DNA from 3 places in the Cellulomonas sp. P2_F12 genome. Region 2 is predicted to be linked to each of the others. Evidence: riboswitches for the same ligand, from Rfam matches in the RefSeq annotation. Region 2 holds a riboswitch; each other region holds the start of a gene.
The links. Region 2 has a riboswitch for S-adenosylmethionine ahead of AC1DWH_RS18965 (NADPH-dependent FMN reductase). Riboswitches for the same ligand answer to the same signal wherever they lie in the genome.

Region 1 (5,377 bases), on a different contig from region 2:
AAGGCGGTGGACGGGCTGGTCATCCGACGGGCGCCCCGGCCGGCAGCCCGGCGTCCTTCCACGCGGGGAAGCCGCCCTCGACGTGCACGACGTTGGTGAAACCCTTGGCCCGCAGCTCGGCCGCGACCGGCCCCGACCCGCGCACCGAGCCGCAGACGACGACGATCGGCGTGTCCAGCGACACGATCGGCGCGTGGCGGGTGGCCGCGGTCAGGTCGAACTCCTGGTCGATCGCGTACCGGTCGCCGATCGTGGCCCCCGGGATCGAGCCCGTGCGGGACCGGCCGGCCTCGCTGCGCACGTCGAGCAGGAACGCGCCCTCGGCCACGCGCTCGGCGGCCTCGGTCGGGCTGACCGCGGGCGCGAGGGCCGCGGCCTCCTCGAGGCTCAGGTGCTCCGCCGGGGCGCCGGGGCGGGTGGTGGTGTCGGTCATGGTGCTCTCCTTCGTGAGGGGGTTCGGGTCAGGCCTCGAGCAGGTCCTTGGCGAAGCACAGGCTCAGCCGGTCGCCCACGTAGTCGCCGAAGGGCTCGACAGCGCGCCAGCCCTCGCGCAGGTACAGCGCGACCGCGTCCGGCTGCCGGACCCCCGTCTGCAGGACGATCGTGCGCACGCCCGCGTCGGCCGCGAAGCGCCCGACCGCGTCGAGGAGCCGGGCGGCCAGGCCGAGCCGGCGGTGGGTGGCGGCGACGAAGACACGCTTGACCTCGTGCTCGCCGTCGACCAGGCGTAGGGAGGCGGTGCCGACGGGACGGTCCCCGTCGTAGGCCACGTAGGTCACCAGGATCGAGGCGGGATCGACGGGCACGCGCGGACCGCGCTGCGCGAGGAGGTCGGCGTAGCGCGGAGCCAGCTCGGCGTCCATCTGGTCGCGCAGGCGACCGGCGTGCGGGTGCGTCCACGGGACGACGGCCAGCGTGACCTCCCCGGTGGAGGTGGTGGTGGTCATCGCAGCCCGAACCCCTGCGCCTCGAGGGCCGACCGCAGCTGGTCGCGGCCGTTGAGCGCGGCCGGACCGGAGAGCCGGGCGAGCACCCTCTCGACCCACGAGTGGGACAGTCCCTCCTCGGCGTAGAAGTCGCCGATCAGGCCCTCGTAGGCGGCGACCGCGTCGGCGTGCTCGGCGTCGTCGTACGTCTCGTGGTGCAGCACGGCCGACTGCGGCAGGCGGGGCTTGACGCGGGTGTTCTCACTGAGGTCCGGCCGCCCGACCACGAGCCCGAACGCGGCAAACACGTGCTGCGGTAGGTGAAGCAACTCGGCGACCTGCTCCGGACGGTTGCGCAGCGCACCGATGTACACGGTGCCCAGGCCCAGCGACTCCGCGGCGAGCACCGCGTTCTGCGCGGCCAGCGCGGCGTCGACGAACCCGACGACCGCGGTCTCGAGGTAGGCCGCGCCCTCGGTCGGCGCCTCGTGCGCGGCCGCGATGGCGTGCGCGCGCCCGAGGTCGACCAGCCAGACGAGAAGCAGCGGGGCCTGCGCGATGTGGGCCTGGTCGCCCGCGAGCGCGGACAGGGCGGCGCGGCGCGCGTCGTCGCGGACTGCGACCACGCTCCACAGCTGCAGGTTCGAGCTGGTGGCGGCGGACTGCGCCGCGGCGACGACGGCGGCGAGCTCGGCATCCGTGACGTCGTCCGGCAGGTAGCGGCGCACAGACCGGTGGGCCAGCTGGAGCTCGATGACGTCGGAGGTCGCGAGGTCGGTGGGCGCGGCGCCGCCGTAGCGCGCAGCGACGGAGGACGGGAGGAGATCGACGGACAAGACGGTTCCCTGGGGTGTCGGACGTTTGCCCTCCGCGATCCGGCGGGCCGGGTCTTGCTCGGGAGCACCCCACGTCACCGAGGGTTGCTGCTCCGCCTGCCGAGCCAGACGGCGGAGCTCGTGACCTGCGCCGGAGGGTCGACCGCGCACCCGGCGATGTCAACGATCGGGACGGGGTTCTCACATCCCGGTACGGCTCGCGGCAGGGGCCGCTCGAACCGTGCGTGAGACGTCTGTCCACCTGATGAGAAGGCCCGGCGGATCGTTGACGACCGCCGACCGCGTGCCTACCTTCGCGCCGGTCTCGAGCCCCGACGACAAACCCTGGTTGGTCGGGCAGCAACCCTTCAGGTGTGACGGGGTGCTCCAGGTGACGACCCGGCACGGCACCCGCCGTGCAAGCACAGACCCGCCGGACCCGTCCGGCAGATCGAGGACGACCGCTCACATGTCCCGCTACATCGGCACCCGCCTCGGCCAGGCAGTCCTGGTGCTCTGGGCCGCCTACACGGTCACGTTCGTCGTGCTCTACGCGCTGCCGGGCGACCCGGTCTCGCTCATGTACGGCAGCGAGTCCAACGACGTGACGCCGGAGCAGCTCGACGCGCTGCGGGCCCAGTACGGGCTCGACCAGCCCTTGCCCGTGCAGTACGTGACGCAGCTGGGCGCCCTGCTGCGCGGCAACCTCGGCACGTCCGTCGTCCTGCACCGTCCGGTGCTCGGCCTGATCGCCGAGGCGATCCCGCCCACAGCCGCCATCGCGGGCGCGGCGTTCGTGCTGGCGCTGCTGCTGGGCGGCGGGCTGGCCGTCGTCGCGACGCTGGCACGCGGCCGGGGTCTGTCCAACGCGCTGCTGGGCCTGCCCCCGCTCGGCGTGGCCATCCCGTCGTTCTGGTTCGGCCTCATGCTCGTGCAGTGGTTCTCGTTCGCGAACCCGATCTTCCCGGCTGTGGGGAACAAGGGGTTCGCGTCGATCGTGCTGCCGGCCGTGACGCTCGCGGTGCCCACCGCTGCGCTCATCGCCCAGATGCTCTCGCGCTCGCTGCGGCACAGCCTCGCCCAGCCCTACGTCGACACCGCGCGCGCCAAGGGCGCGAGTCCGGCACGCGTCCACTTCCGGCACGCGCTGCGCAACGCCTCGCTGCCCGCCCTCACGGTCATCGGCCTGGTGATCGGCGAGCTGCTCGCCGGCGCGGTGGTCACCGAGACCGTGTTCTCGCGCGCCGGCATCGGCCGGCTGACGGCCACCTCGGTCAGCGCGCAGGACATCCCCGTGGTGCAGGGCATCGTGCTCTTCGCCGCCGCCGTGTTCGTGCTGGTCAACCTCGCGGTCGACCTGCTGTACCCGCTGCTCGACCCACGGATCGTCCGGCGCAGCCGGCCCGTCAAGGCGCCGGTGTCGACCGAGGCGGCGCAGGTCCGTCGGCCCGTCACGGCGGGGGTGTGACATGACGGACCTCCTGAACGAGAAGGTCGCGGTCGACGACTTCGCCGCCACCGCCCCGGACCGCCTGGCCGACGCGATCCGCGACCGGCAGGACGCCGCGACCCCCGGCCCGCTCGCCTGGGTGGGCGAGCTCGCCCGCCGGCCCGGCCTGCTGCTCGCCCTCGTCTGGATCGCCCTGGTCCTGCTCGCCGCGTTCGTCCCCCAGCTGCTCGCGCCGGGTGACCCGCTGACCGGCGTGCCGGCGGACAAGCTGCAACCCCCGTCGGGTGCGCACTGGTTCGGCACCGACCAGCTCGGTCGCGACCTCTACACGCGCGTGGTTCACGGCACGCACCTGACCCTGGAGGCGGCCCTCGTCGCCGTCGGCGTCGGCCTGCTGGTCGGGGCCCTCGTCGGGCTGCTGGCGGGCTTCGTCGGCGGGGTGTTCGACGACGTCGTCATGCGCGCGGTGGACGTGCTCCTGTCCATCCCGGCGCTGCTCCTCTCGCTCGCCCTCATCACGGCGCTCGGCTTCGGCACGGTCAAGGTCGCGATCGCCGTCGGCCTGGCCAGCGTCGCCACGGTGGCGCGGATCATGCGCTCCGAGGTCCTGCGCGTCCGCTCGTCCGTGTACGTCGAGGCCGCGCACGCCGGCGGCAGCCGCTGGTGGTCCGTCCTGTTCCGCCACGTGCTGCCCAACGCCGCCGGCCCGGTGGTCGTCCTGGCGGCCCTGCAGCTGGGCGCCGCGATCCTGGCGGTCTCCGCGCTGAGCTTCCTCGGCTACGGCGCGCCGCCCCCGGCGCCCGAGTGGGGCGCGCTCGTGTCCGGCGGCCGCGACTACCTGCGGACGTCCTGGTGGCTGACCACGCTGCCCGGCCTGACCATCGCCGTGAGCGTGCTGGCCGCCGGCCGCATCTCGCGGTCCCTCGACCGTCCCGACGGGGGTGCCGCATGAGCGAGCGCCTGCTCACCGTCACCGACCTCGCCGTCGCCTACAAGGCCCGCCGCGGCACGGTCCGCGCCGTCCGGGACGTCTCGCTGCACGTCGACGCCGGCGAGACCGTCGCAGTCGTGGGCGAGTCCGGCTCGGGCAAGTCGACCACCGCCGCGGCCGTCGTCCGGCTGCTCGCCCCCGCCGCCGTCATCGACCACGGCAGCATCGACCTGCTGGGCCACGACATGGCCCGCGCCACGCAGCGCGAGCTCCGCTCCGTGCGCGGCCTGCTCGTAGGCCTGGTCCCTCAGGACCCGACCGTCTCGCTCAACCCCGTGACCCGCGTGGGCGAGCAGGTGGCCGAGGTGCTGCGCATCCACGGCCTGGCGGACCGCAAGAACGCGATGATCGAGGCGGTCGAGGCGCTGGACCGCGCCGGGCTGAGCAACCCGGAGGTCCGGGCCCGCCAGTACCCGCACGAGCTGTCCGGCGGCATGCGGCAGCGCGTGCTCATCGCCATCGCGCTCGCGGCGCAGCCGCGCCTGCTGGTGGCCGACGAGCCGACGAGCGCGCTCGACGTGACGGTGCAGCGCCAGATCCTGGACCACCTCGAGCAGCTGACGACGGGTACCGGGACGGGCGTGCTGCTCATCACGCACGACCTCGGGGTGGCCGCCGACCGCGCCGACCGGATCGTCGTGATGTCGCAGGGGCGGGTGGTCGAGCAAGGCACGCCCGACCAGGTGCTCGGCTCGCCGTCGGACCCGTACACGCGCGCCCTGCTCGCCGCGGCCCCCAGCCTGCGGGGCGCCCGCACGATCGCCGCGCCCGTCCCGCCGACCGCAGTCCCCGCGCTCGAGGTCCGGCACCTGTCCAAGGACTTCGCGCTGCCGCGGTCCGCGGGCGGCGGGACGCTGCGGGCCGTCGACGATGTCTCGTTCGTGCTGCCCCGCGGCCGCACCCTCGCCCTGGTCGGCGAGTCCGGCTCGGGCAAGTCCACGACCGCCCGGCTCGCGCTGCGCCTGGCCGACCCGACCTCCGGCTCGGTCCTGGTGGACGGCGCGGACGTCACGCACACCCGCGGCGCGGCCCTGCGGCTCCTGCGCCGCCGGATGCAGGTGGTCTACCAGAACCCGTATGCGTCGCTCGACCCGCGGTACTCGGTCCAGCGGATCATCACGGAACCCCTGCAGGCCTTCGGGGTCGGGTCCCGCGCGGAGCGGGCCGCCCGGTCCGCGGAGCTGCTCGACCTCGT
Region 2 (5,377 bases):
CGCGCCGATCTCGTGCACCTACACGACGACCCCCGACCACGACTTCGTCCTCGACCGCCGCGGGCCGCTGGTGGTCGCCGCGGGCTTCTCCGGCCACGGCTTCAAGTTCGCCCCCGCGATCGGGCGGGTCCTGGCCGACCTCGCCGGGGAGTCCGCCGACGACCCCGTCTCTGCGTCGCACCCCGCCTTCCACCTGTCCCGACCCGCCCTGCAGGAGATCCGATGACCCGCCGTGCCGTGCCCCTGTCCGTGCTCGACCTCGCGCCCGTCCCGGAGGGGAGCAGCGGCGCCGATGCCCTGCGGACGGCCGTCGAGCGCGCGCAGCTGGTCGAGCGGCTCGGGTACCGCCGGGTGTGGTACGCCGAGCACCACCTGGCGCCGGGCGTCGCGTCGTCCACGCCCGGCGTGCTCGCCGCCCTGACCGCGAGCGCCACCTCGACCATCCGCGTCGGGTCCGCCGCCGTGCTGCTCGGTTCCACCAGCCCCGTCGTTGCCGCCGAGCAGTTCGGGACCGTCGCCGCCCTGCACCCCGGGCGCGTGGACCTCGGGCTCGGCCGGGCGTCGTTCCCGCCGCCGAGCAAGTCCGCTGCGCCCGACGCGTCCGCCCCGACCGCCGGGCGGGTCCCGTCGACGGCGACCGAGGCCCGCGTGGTCGACGGCCTGCTCGTGCCCGCGGCGCCGCCCTTCACCTTCGCCGACCCCGACCTGCGCTCGCGGTTCCTCGCCCACCTCGACTTCCTCAGCGCGTCCCGGACGCCGGCGCCGTTCCGGGACGAGCTGTCCAGGGTCCTCGCGCTGCAGGCCGGGACCGCCCGGGCCGGCGAGCGCGGTGTCACCAGCCCCGCCGTGGAGGGCTCGGACATCGCCCTGTGGGTGCTCGCGTCGAGCGCGGGGGAGAGCGCGCGCGTGGCCGGCGAGCTGGGCCTGCCGCTGGCCGCGAACTACCACGTGAGCCCGGCGACCGTCCTGGAGACGGTCGCGGCGTACCGGGACGCCTTCGTCCCCGGGGTGCTGGACGAGCCGTACGTCGTCGTGTCGGCCGACGTGCTCGTCGCGGAGACGTCGTCCCGGGCGGCCGAGCTGGCCGACCCGTTCGCGGAGTGGGTGCTCTCGATCCGCAGCGGCGCGAGCGCGATCCAGTACCCACGGCCGGGCACGACGACGCCGTGGGAGCTGCGCGACGACGCCGAGCGTGCGCTGCTGCGGGACCGGGTCGACACGCGGCTCGTCGGCGACCCGGAGTCGGTGGCCCGCGGTCTGGACGCCCTGGTGCGCGCGACCGGCGCCGACGAGCTGCTGATCACCACGATCACGCACGACCCGGCGGACACGGCCCGCTCGTACGAGCTGCTCGCCCGCGCGTGGGGCCTCGCCGACGACGAGCTGGTCGGCGCAGGCACGGCCGCGACGACCCGCTAGCCCGCGCGGTCGCGCCCTCGCGCTGGCCCCACCGCCGCCGCGCCCTCCCGCCGCGCCCTCTCGCCGGCCCCGCCGCCGCCGCGCCCTCCGGCCGGCCCCACAACGTCCGCACTCGATGGGCCTCCGACCCCCACGAGTGCGGACGTTGTGCATGCAGGCAGCGGGACGTCCGCGCTCAGTCGGGTTCCGACCCGCACAAGCGCGGACGTTGTGGATTCACACGGCGGACGTCCGCGCTTACACGGGTTCTGACCCGCACAAGCGCGGACGTTGCGGGGGGTGCACGCGGCGGAAGGCCCCCGGCGTCGAGATGCCGGGGGCCTTCTGCGACGGACGGGTCAGACGGCCGTGTGGTCGCCGATCCGGTGGTAGGTGCGGTCGTGGTAGACGAGCGGGAGGGCGTCGTCGTCGACGGAGTGCGCGAGGGCGCGGACCGACACCAGGTACGAGCCGCCGACCGGCACCCGCTGCACGACCCGGCCGCGCAGCCAGGACACGGCCTCGTCGATCACCGGCTCGCCGGTCTCCAGCGGCGTCCAGCCGCCGGCCGCGAACCGGTCGATGCCGCTCGTCGCGAACCGGGCGGACACGTCGTCCTGCGCCGAGGACAGGAAGCTGATCGCGAGCGTGCGCGCCCGGGACAGGGCGGGCCACGACGACGAGGTCGACGCCAGCGAGAACGCGAGCAGCGGCGGGTCGGCGGACACGGAGATGACGGAGGTCGCCGTGAACCCGACGGGCCGGCCCTCGTCGTCGAGGAGTGTCACCACCGCGACCCCGGCGGGGTGCCGGCGGAACACCTCCTTGTAGGCCTGCGGGCTCAGCTGCGGCTCGTCCTGCTCCACGAGGTCGGCGTCCAGCGAGCGCAGGATCTCGGCGGTCATGCGGAGAGCGCCGCGACGTCGAGGGCGGCGTGCAGGGGAGCGAAGGCGCGCTCGAGCCACCGGTCGATCACCGGGCCGAGGTCCACCAGGTCCGCTTCCGTGACGGCCAGCGCGCGGCTGGGGACGGTGGCGCCGAGCTCGACGAGCAGGGGCCGCAGGTGCACCTCGCCGGCGAGCAGGTGGGCCGGGCCGCCGGACACGACGAGAGGGACCGCGACCACGCCGGCGAGACCGTCGGGGCCGTAGAGGTCGAGGAACGACTTGAGCAGGCCCGTGTAGGTGGCCTTGTAGACGGGCGTCGCGACGACGAGCAGCCGCGCGCCCGCCACGGTCGCGAGCGCGGGGTCGAGGAGCGAGCGGTCGGCGGTGAACAGCTGGTGGCCGATCGTCGCCAGGTCGACGGTCGCGATGTCGGCCCCGTCGGCGAGCCGGTCGGCGACCTGCACGGCCGCGGACAAGGTGCGGGACCCGGGCTTCGGGTTGCCGACGAGGGCGACGACGTCGGGCACGGACTGCTGGACCACGGTGGAGCTCCTTCTCGCTGCACGCTTGCCGCACCGGTCGGTGCGGCCAGGTCATCTCCCGGAGCACCCCGTCGTGGAGGGGTTGCTGACCAGCGAGCCGGGGCTTCGCGCTGGCACTCGTGACCTGGGCGGAGTTGTAGCAAGGGGGTGTCGTCCGGCAAGGGCTTCGCTGGAGAATCCCGAATGACGGACACACACGCCGGTGTCGAGAACGCGCGAGCGGCACCGACCACGGGGTGAGAGGGTCCGCTGGGGGACCGCGAGACACCGGGAGCGCACCGTGAAGTACATGCTGCTGATGAACTACCACATCGAGGGGGTGCCCCCGATCGACACCTGGGCGCCCGAGGACGTGCGCCGGCACATCCAGTTCCAGCACGACCTCGGCGCGGAGCTGGTGGCCAGCGGCGAGTTCGTCGACGGCCAGGGTCTCGCGTGGCCGGACACGGCGAAGCTGGTGCGCAGCGACGGGGTGTCCGCCCCGGTCGTCGTCGACGGGCCGTTCGCCGAGTCGAAGGAGTTCCTGGCCGGCTACTGGACGGTCGACGTCGAGGACGAGGCGCGGGCGATCGCCATCGCCGCGAAGGCGTCGGCGGCACCCGGGCCGGACGGCGTGCCGGTCCAGCAGGTGTTCGAGGTCCGTGCGCTGATGGAGGCACCCTCCCCTGTCGACTGACCGGGCAGACCCGCCCGTCGAGGACCTGCTGCGCACCCTCGCGCCGCAGGTCCTGGGCGTGCTGGTGCGGCGGTCGGGGGACCTCGCCGACGCCGAGGACGCCCTGCAGGAGGCGCTCCTGGCTGCGGCGACGCAGTGGCCGTCGACGGGCGTGCCCGGCAACCCGCACGCGTGGCTGGTCGTCGTCGGCCAGAACAAGCTGGTGGACCGGTACCGCAGCGAGGACGCGCGACGCCGGCGCGAAGAGCTCGTCGCGACGATGGACCCGGGAGCCGAGGCGCTCCAGTCCGACGACTCCCTGCTGCTGCTCTTCGGCTGCTGCCACCCGGCGCTGAGCCCGGCGTCGGCGATCTCGCTGACCCTGCGGTCGGTCGGTGGCCTGACCACCGCGGAGATCGCCCGGGCGTTCCTGGTGCCGGAGCCGACGATGGCGCAGCGGCTCAGCCGGGCACGCCGGACCCTGCGCGACCTGGACGGCCCGTTCCGGATGCCGTCGGCGGCGGACTACGGCGAGCGGCTCCGCGCCGTGCTGCGGGTGCTGTACCTGATCTTCAACGAGGGCTACGCCAGCACCTCGGGCGCGTCGGTGGCCCGGGCGGACCTGGCGGCCGAGGCGCTCCGGCTCACCCGCGCGCTGTCACTGAGCCTCCCCGACGATCCCGAGGTCGCCGGCCTGCTCGCGCTGATCCTGCTCACCGATGCCCGGCGTCCCGCGCGCACGGGACCGCGCGGCGAGCTGATCCCGCTGGACGAGCAGGACCGTGAGCGCTGGGACTCCGCGATGATCGCGGAGGGCGTCGCCTTGGTCGAGCACGCGCTCGTGCGCGGAGCGGTCGGCGAGTACCAGCTGCAGGCGGCGATCGCGGCCCTGCACGACGAGGCGCCGACGGCCGACGAGACGGACTGGCCCCAGCTGCTCGCCCTGTACGGGCTGCTCGAGCGGATGACCGGCAACCCGATGGTCACGCTGAACCGCGGGGTCGCTCTCGCGATGGTGCACGGCCCCGACGCCGGGCTCGCCCTGCTGGCCACGCTGGACCAGCCGCTCGCCGGCCATCACCGGCTCGCCGCCGTCCGGGGTCACCTGCTCGAGCGGGCAGGCCGGCCCGAGGAGGCGGCCGAGCAGCTGCTGCTGGCGTCCCGGCAGACCACGAGCCTGGCGGAGCGCGACTACCTGCGGCTCCAGGTGGCACGCCTGCGGCACGGTTGACACGCTGAGCACCGTGCCGGCCGATCCCGATCCCCACATCCTGTTCTCGCCCGCCGTGACCAACCTGCGCGATCTCGGTGGTCGGCGCACGGCCGACGGGGGCGTCGTCGCGTCCGGGGTCGTGTACCGCTCAGCGGAGATGACGGGCGACGCGGTCGCCACCGACGAGGTCCTCGCCGGTCTGGGCATCCGGACCGTGGTCGACCTGCGCACCGAGGGCGAGCGGACGGCACGGCCGGACCACGTGCCGGCCGGGGCGACGCTGCTCGACCTCGACGTGCTCGCGGATCTCCCCGGCGGTGCCGCGGCGCAGGTGGCGGCCCTCGGGACGAGCCGGACCACGCCCGACCCCGACCCCGACCCCGTCGAGTCGATGCTCGTGGTCTACCGCCGGTTCGTCGTCGGCGAGGGTGCCCGGGCGGCGTACGCCGCGCTGGTGCGGGCCGTCATCGACCCCGCGCGCCGACCGCTCCTGTTCCACTGCACGGCCGGCAAGGACCGGACCGGCTGGGCGGCGACGATCCTGCTGCTCGCCGCGGGCGTCGACGAGCAGGGCGTGACGGAGGAGTTTCTCGCGGTCAACCCGGCGGTGCGCGAGACGTTCGCCCCGCTGCTCCAGCAGTTCGCCGACACCGGCGGTGACCCCGAGACCCTGCGCCCGCTG
Region 3 (5,377 bases), on a different contig from region 2:
GTCGCGCAGCTGCACGATGCCGAAGCGCTTCGAGATGACGTCGACCGTGAACGTGCCGCCCTGCGCGGTGGTCAGGACCGCGTTGTCGCTGGCCAGCGCGGTGCCGGAGTCGATCGTCGCGCCCGGGACCACGTGGTAGAGCAGCACCTGCTCGAGGGCGTCGATGCCGACGGCGCCGGCGAGCGCCGTGAACACCTGCTCCTCGGTGAAGTACCACCGGTGCGTCAGGTCCTTGGCCAGGTACTGGAACGCGCGGTCCGTCGGCAGGAACGCCGTCAGCGGGACCGTGCCGTCCGCGAGGACCGCGACCGGGCTCGACGGCTTCGCGGCCAGCACCGCGCCGACGGCCTGGTCGAGGATGTCGAAGTCCCGCCAGCTGTGGTCGAACGTGTCCCCGTCCGAGGCGAGCAGGGCGGCGAGGCTCGCCGTGCCCGTCGGCGGGGCGGCGGCGGTGGCGGCCGGCGCGAGGGCCAGCCCCCCGCCGGCGACGACCCCGGCGACGAGCAGGACGGACAGCGTGCGACGGATCCTCATGGTGGGCTCCTACGGACGAGGGTCGCGGCCGACGCCCCTGCGCCGCACCGCGCGGGCACCGGTGGGCGCCCTGTGTCCTCTTCGCCCGGTACCCGTCGGCCGGATGCACCTCGTGGTCGTGAGGTCGTGAGTTTGCGATGAAGTCGTGAGTTGCAACTCACGACTTCGTGGCGAACTCACGACCTCGCGCTGCTATCGGGCCGGTCGAGGCCGTGGCGTCTAGGCCCGGTCAGGGTCGCCGTGCCGGGTCGGCGTCCCTCGCGAGGGCGAACACTGCCGACGCGACGAGGGCAAAGGCCACGCCCCAGGCCGTCAGACCCGCGACGATGCAGACGGTGCCGACCGCGACGAACAGTCCGGTCTGCGCCGCGACCCGCGGCCCGCGCCGGAGCCGGTGACCGGAGGCCGGAGCCATCCAGCGGGCCCAGATCGCGATCGCGACGAGGGGAAGCCCGACCGCGAGCGCGACCGACGCCGCCGTGGCGGTCCCGAGGCGCCACCCGGACACCGCCAGCAGAGCGACCATGACGAGCTCGCACAGGAACGCGAGCACGCCGAGCACGCCGACGCGAGGGACGACGGGTGGCTGCTGGGGCTCGCTCACGGAGCCATCATGGGCGACGTCACGCGTCCGGCGTCCGGCCGAGAACGTCATGTCGCCGCGAGAACGGCAGTTCACTGTGACGTTCTCGGGGGCGAAGTGACGTACTCGGGCTGGCGGATCTGCTGCCGGACTGCGGGGATCGCGGGTGCGGCGAGCGTGCTCAGTCGTCCAGGGCCGGGCCGCAGGCTGCCGCCGCCGTCGCCGCCAGGTGGTCCAGGCCGTGGACCGCGAGGAGCGGGCGGGTGTCGTCGACGACCGCCCAGCAGCCGTCGACCACCTCGTAGCGGACGGCCGGGCCGTCGGCCAGGTACTGGGTCAGCGCCACGACCAGGCGGTCGACCGCCTCGCTCGTCGTGCCCACGCCCACCGACGCCCGGATGGCCCCGCCGGACGCACCGAGGTGCGCGAGGAGCGGGTGGGCGCAGAACCGGCCGTCGCGGACGCCGATGCCGTGCTCGGCGGCGAGGTACGCGGCCACCAGGCCCGGGTCGTGGTCCGGGACCGTGAACGTGATCACGCCGACCGGCGGCGCGGAGTCGGGCCAGATGCGCGCGATCTCGACGCCGTCGATGCCGGACAGCCCCTCGACGAGGCGGGCCCGCAGAGCCTCCTCGTGCGCGGCGAGGGCGCCGGCGGGGAGTGCCGCCAGCTGGTCGCACGCCTCCGCCAGCGCGATCGCGCCGAGCACGTTGGGCGAGCCCGCCTCGTGCCGCGCCGGTGCCGGCTGCCAGACCGTCCGATCGGCCCGCACGTCGCGCACCGCACCTCCCCCTGCGAGGTACGGCGTGCCTGTGTCGAGCCAGTCGCGGCGGCCGACGAGGGCCCCCGCGCCGAACGGTGCGTACGTCTTGTGCCCCGAGAACGCGATGTAGTCGGCGTCGGTCGCCGCCAGCGAGAAGCCGCGGTGCGGCACCAGCTGGGCGCCGTCGACGGCCACGCGCGCACCCTCGGCGTGGGCGAGCGCGACGACCTCCTCGATCGGCAGCGCCTCCCCCGTCACGTTGGACGCGCCCGTGATGGTGACCAGCGCGTACGGCTGGCGGGCCAGCTCGTCGCGCAGCGCATCGAGGGTCGCGGCGACCGTGTCCTTGATCGGCAGGATCGTCGTGCGGTTGCCGTGACGCCCCGTCGACTGCACCCACGGGAGCAGGTTGGCGTGGTGCTCGACGTCCAGCACGAGGACCCGGCCGCCCTCCGGCACCACACCGGCCAGCAGGTTGAGCGAGTCCGTGGTGTTGCGCGTGATGATCGCGACGTCGTCGGGACGGGCCTCGACGAACCGCGCGATGGTCTGACGCGCGGACTCGTACAGCGCGGTGGACACCTGGGAGAGGTACCCGGCGCCGCGGTGCACGGAGGCGTAGAGCGGGAGCACCTCGGTCACCCGGGCTGCGACCGACTCCAGCGCGGGGGCGCTCGCGGCGTAGTCCAGGTTCGCGTAGACCCGCTGGGACCCGTCCACGAGCGGCACGGTGGTGGTGCCGCCGACGACGGGGAGCAGGGCGCTCACGTCGTCGACGGAGGCACACGAGAGGCGCTCGGCGATGGCAGTCATGGTGGTCCTCCGACACGATCCGGGGGACCCCTGGGAGGTGGAACCCCGCGCTTGCCGAGTCCCGGACGGGACGCGGCCAGGTCGTCACCCGGGGCACCCCACCGCGGAGGAGGGTTGCCGGCCAGCGAGCCGGGGCTTGTCGCTGGCGCTCATGACCTGCAACGAGGGTCCCGGCAGGCCCGGGCGCCTGTCAACGCACCTCGGGGTTCGTCTCGGATGTCGGGACGCCTTGTCCACCAGTTGGAGCGACGGTACCGCCGCGCGTAGCATCACCGGCACCATCCAGAGCGGCCGAGAGATCTGGCTCGACGACGCCGCAGCAACCCGCGGGCACCTTGTGCCCGGCCGAGGGTGCTACCGCCAGGACCGATGAGACGAGGAACTGCATGAGCTACGCCGGCGACCTGACCCCCCAGCAGGCCTGGGACCTCCTGACCTCCGACGAGACCGCCGTGCTCGTCGACGTCCGCACCGACGCCGAGTGGCGCTATGTCGGCATCCCCGACTCCGCGCCGATCGACGGGCGCGCGGCGCTGGTCGAGTGGGTGTCGTACCCGTCGGGACGGCCGAACCCGCAGTTCCTCAAGCAGCTGGCCGACGCCGGCGTCGCGGCGGGGCGTCCCGTCGTGTTCCTGTGCCGATCCGGGGTCCGCTCGATCGCCGCCGCGCAGGCCGCCACCGCGGCGGGTCTCGGCCCGGCGTACAACGTGCTCGAGGGCTTCGAGGGCGACGTCGGCCCGGACGGCCACCGCGGCCACTCCGGCTGGCGCGCCGCCGGCCTGCCGTGGCGGCAGGCGTGAGCCCCCGGCGCGTCCCCGGCCCCGCCGACTGGGACGACCGCCGCACACCGCGCTCCGACCTGCGGCCCGACACCCTCGCCGTCCGCGGCGGGCTGGTCCGCTCGCAGTTCCAGGAGACCTCCGAGGCGCTGTTCCTCACGCAGGGCTACGTCTACGACGCCGCCGCCGAGGCCGAGGCCGCGTTCGCCGGCGAGGCCGACCGCTTCCTCTACTCGCGCTACGGCAACCCGACCGTGTCCACGTTCGAGGAGCGCCTGCGCCTGCTCGAGGGCGCCGAGGCCGCCTACGCCACCGCGTCCGGCATGTCCGCCGTCTTCACGTCCCTCGCCGCGATCGTGCAGTCGGGGTCGCGAATCGTGTCCGCGCGGGCGCTGTTCGGGTCCACGGTCGTGATCTTCGAGGAGATCCTGGCCAAGTGGGGCGTGCGCACCGACTACGTCGACGGGCACGAGCTCGCGCAGTGGGAGGAGGCGCTCTCGACGCCGGCGGACGTCGTGTTCTTCGAGACGCCGTCCAACCCCATGCAGGACCTGGTCGACATCGCGGCGGTGAGCAGGCTCGCGCACGCCGCCGGCGCGACCGTCATCGTCGACAACGTCTTCGCGACACCCGTGCTGTCCCGGCCGCTCGAGCTGGGCGCGGACGTGATCGTGTACTCGGCGACCAAGCACATCGACGGGCAGGGGCGCGTGCTCGGCGGCGCGATCCTGGGCACGGACGAGTACATCCACGGTCCGGTGCAGACGCTCATCCGGAACACCGGGCCGTCGCTGTCGGCGTTCAACGCGTGGGTGCTGCTCAAGGGCCTCGAGACGCTGTCGCTGCGCGTGCGGCACCAGACGGCGTCGGCCCTGCAGGTGGCCACGTGGCTCGAGCAGCAGCCGGGCGTGTCGCTGGTCCGCTACCCGTACCTGCCGTCGCACCCGCAGCACGAGCTCGCACTCGCCCAGCAGTCCGGCGGCGGCACCGTCGTGACGTTCAACCTCGCGGTGCCGGACGGCGCGCAGCCCGACGTCGCCAAGAAGGTCACGTTCGGCGTGCTCGACGCCCTGCGGATCGTGGACATCTCGAACAACCTCGGCGACGCCAAGTCGATGGTCACGCACCCGGCGACGACGACGCACCGCAAGCTCGGCCCCGAGGGTCGCGCGGCGGTCGGCATCGCCGAGTCGACCGTGCGGCTGTCGGTGGGCCTCGAGGACCCCGCGGACCTCATCGACGACCTCACGCAGGCGCTCGACACACTCGCGGGCTGACACCTCCCCGACCTGGGGGACCTCGCGCGGAACACTGGCGCCATGAAGGCGTCGTCGTCGCTGGTCAGGCTGATCGTCGGTGCGCTGGCCGGCGTCCTCGTCGGCATCATCGTCGGCTGGACGTCCGTGGTCGCGGCGGTGCTGGCCGGGTGGGCGACCGTCGCGGCCGTCTTCGTCGTCTGGACGTGGGCGGCGGTCGCCCCGATGGACCCCGACGAGACGGCGTCTCACGCGACGCGCGAGGAGCCGACCCGGTGGGGCGCTCACGCCGTCGTCCTCTTCGCGGCGCTCGTCACCCTGGTCGGCGTCGTCGTCGTGCTGGTGGACAAGAACATCGGCCAGCTGCTGCCCACGATCGCGGTGCTGGCCAGCGTGCTGGCGTCGTGGGCCGCCATCCACACGGTGTTCGCGCTGCGGTACGCGCGGATGTACCTGACCGACGGCGCCGGCGGCATCGACTTCCACATGAAGCAGGCGCCGCGGTACACCGACTTCGCGTACGTCGCCGTGACCGTCGGGATGAGCTTCGCGATCTCCGACACCGACCTCGGCTCGTCCCCGATGCGGCGGACCGCGCTCGGGCACGCGCTGCTCAGCTACCTGTTCGGCACCGTGATCATCGCGCTGC

Region 1: linked by a shared signal. The riboswitch ahead of AC1DWH_RS04860 (ABC transporter permease) and the one ahead of AC1DWH_RS18965 (NADPH-dependent FMN reductase) in region 2 are both predicted to bind S-adenosylmethionine.
Region 3: linked by a shared signal. The riboswitch ahead of AC1DWH_RS16070 (aminotransferase class V-fold PLP-dependent enzyme) and the one ahead of AC1DWH_RS18965 (NADPH-dependent FMN reductase) in region 2 are both predicted to bind S-adenosylmethionine.

What each region holds. Positions count from the first base shown of each region.
Region 1 is NZ_JBFUEV010000001.1:1,059,178-1,064,554, forward strand. It holds gene AC1DWH_RS04840 (M20 family metallopeptidase) at 1-23, opposite strand, end outside; gene AC1DWH_RS04845 (rhodanese-like domain-containing protein) at 20-433, opposite strand; gene AC1DWH_RS04850 (GNAT family N-acetyltransferase) at 462-947, opposite strand; gene AC1DWH_RS04855 (nitroreductase family protein) at 944-1,762, opposite strand; SAM riboswitch class IV at 1,779-1,888, opposite strand; SAM riboswitch class IV at 2,063-2,172, shown strand; gene AC1DWH_RS04860 (ABC transporter permease) at 2,211-3,209, shown strand; gene AC1DWH_RS04865 (ABC transporter permease) at 3,211-4,143, shown strand; gene AC1DWH_RS04870 (dipeptide ABC transporter ATP-binding protein) at 4,140-5,377, shown strand, end outside.
Region 2 is NZ_JBFUEV010000012.1:18,919-24,295, forward strand. It holds gene AC1DWH_RS18950 (FAD-dependent oxidoreductase) at 1-226, shown strand, start outside; gene AC1DWH_RS18955 (LLM class flavin-dependent oxidoreductase) at 223-1,419, shown strand; gene AC1DWH_RS18960 (flavin reductase family protein) at 1,758-2,303, opposite strand; gene AC1DWH_RS18965 (NADPH-dependent FMN reductase) at 2,300-2,827, opposite strand; SAM riboswitch class IV at 2,844-2,952, opposite strand; gene AC1DWH_RS18970 (YciI family protein) at 3,117-3,503, shown strand; gene AC1DWH_RS18975 (RNA polymerase sigma factor) at 3,532-4,713, shown strand; gene AC1DWH_RS18980 (tyrosine-protein phosphatase) at 4,727-5,377, shown strand, end outside.
Region 3 is NZ_JBFUEV010000008.1:91,754-97,130, forward strand. It holds gene AC1DWH_RS16060 (fasciclin domain-containing protein) at 1-534, opposite strand, end outside; gene AC1DWH_RS16065 (YrdB family protein) at 764-1,138, opposite strand; gene AC1DWH_RS16070 (aminotransferase class V-fold PLP-dependent enzyme) at 1,299-2,693, opposite strand; SAM riboswitch class IV at 2,736-2,850, opposite strand; SAM riboswitch class I at 2,969-3,069, shown strand; gene AC1DWH_RS16075 (rhodanese-like domain-containing protein) at 3,080-3,493, shown strand; gene AC1DWH_RS16080 (O-succinylhomoserine sulfhydrylase) at 3,553-4,749, shown strand; gene AC1DWH_RS16085 (DUF1345 domain-containing protein) at 4,792-5,377, shown strand, end outside.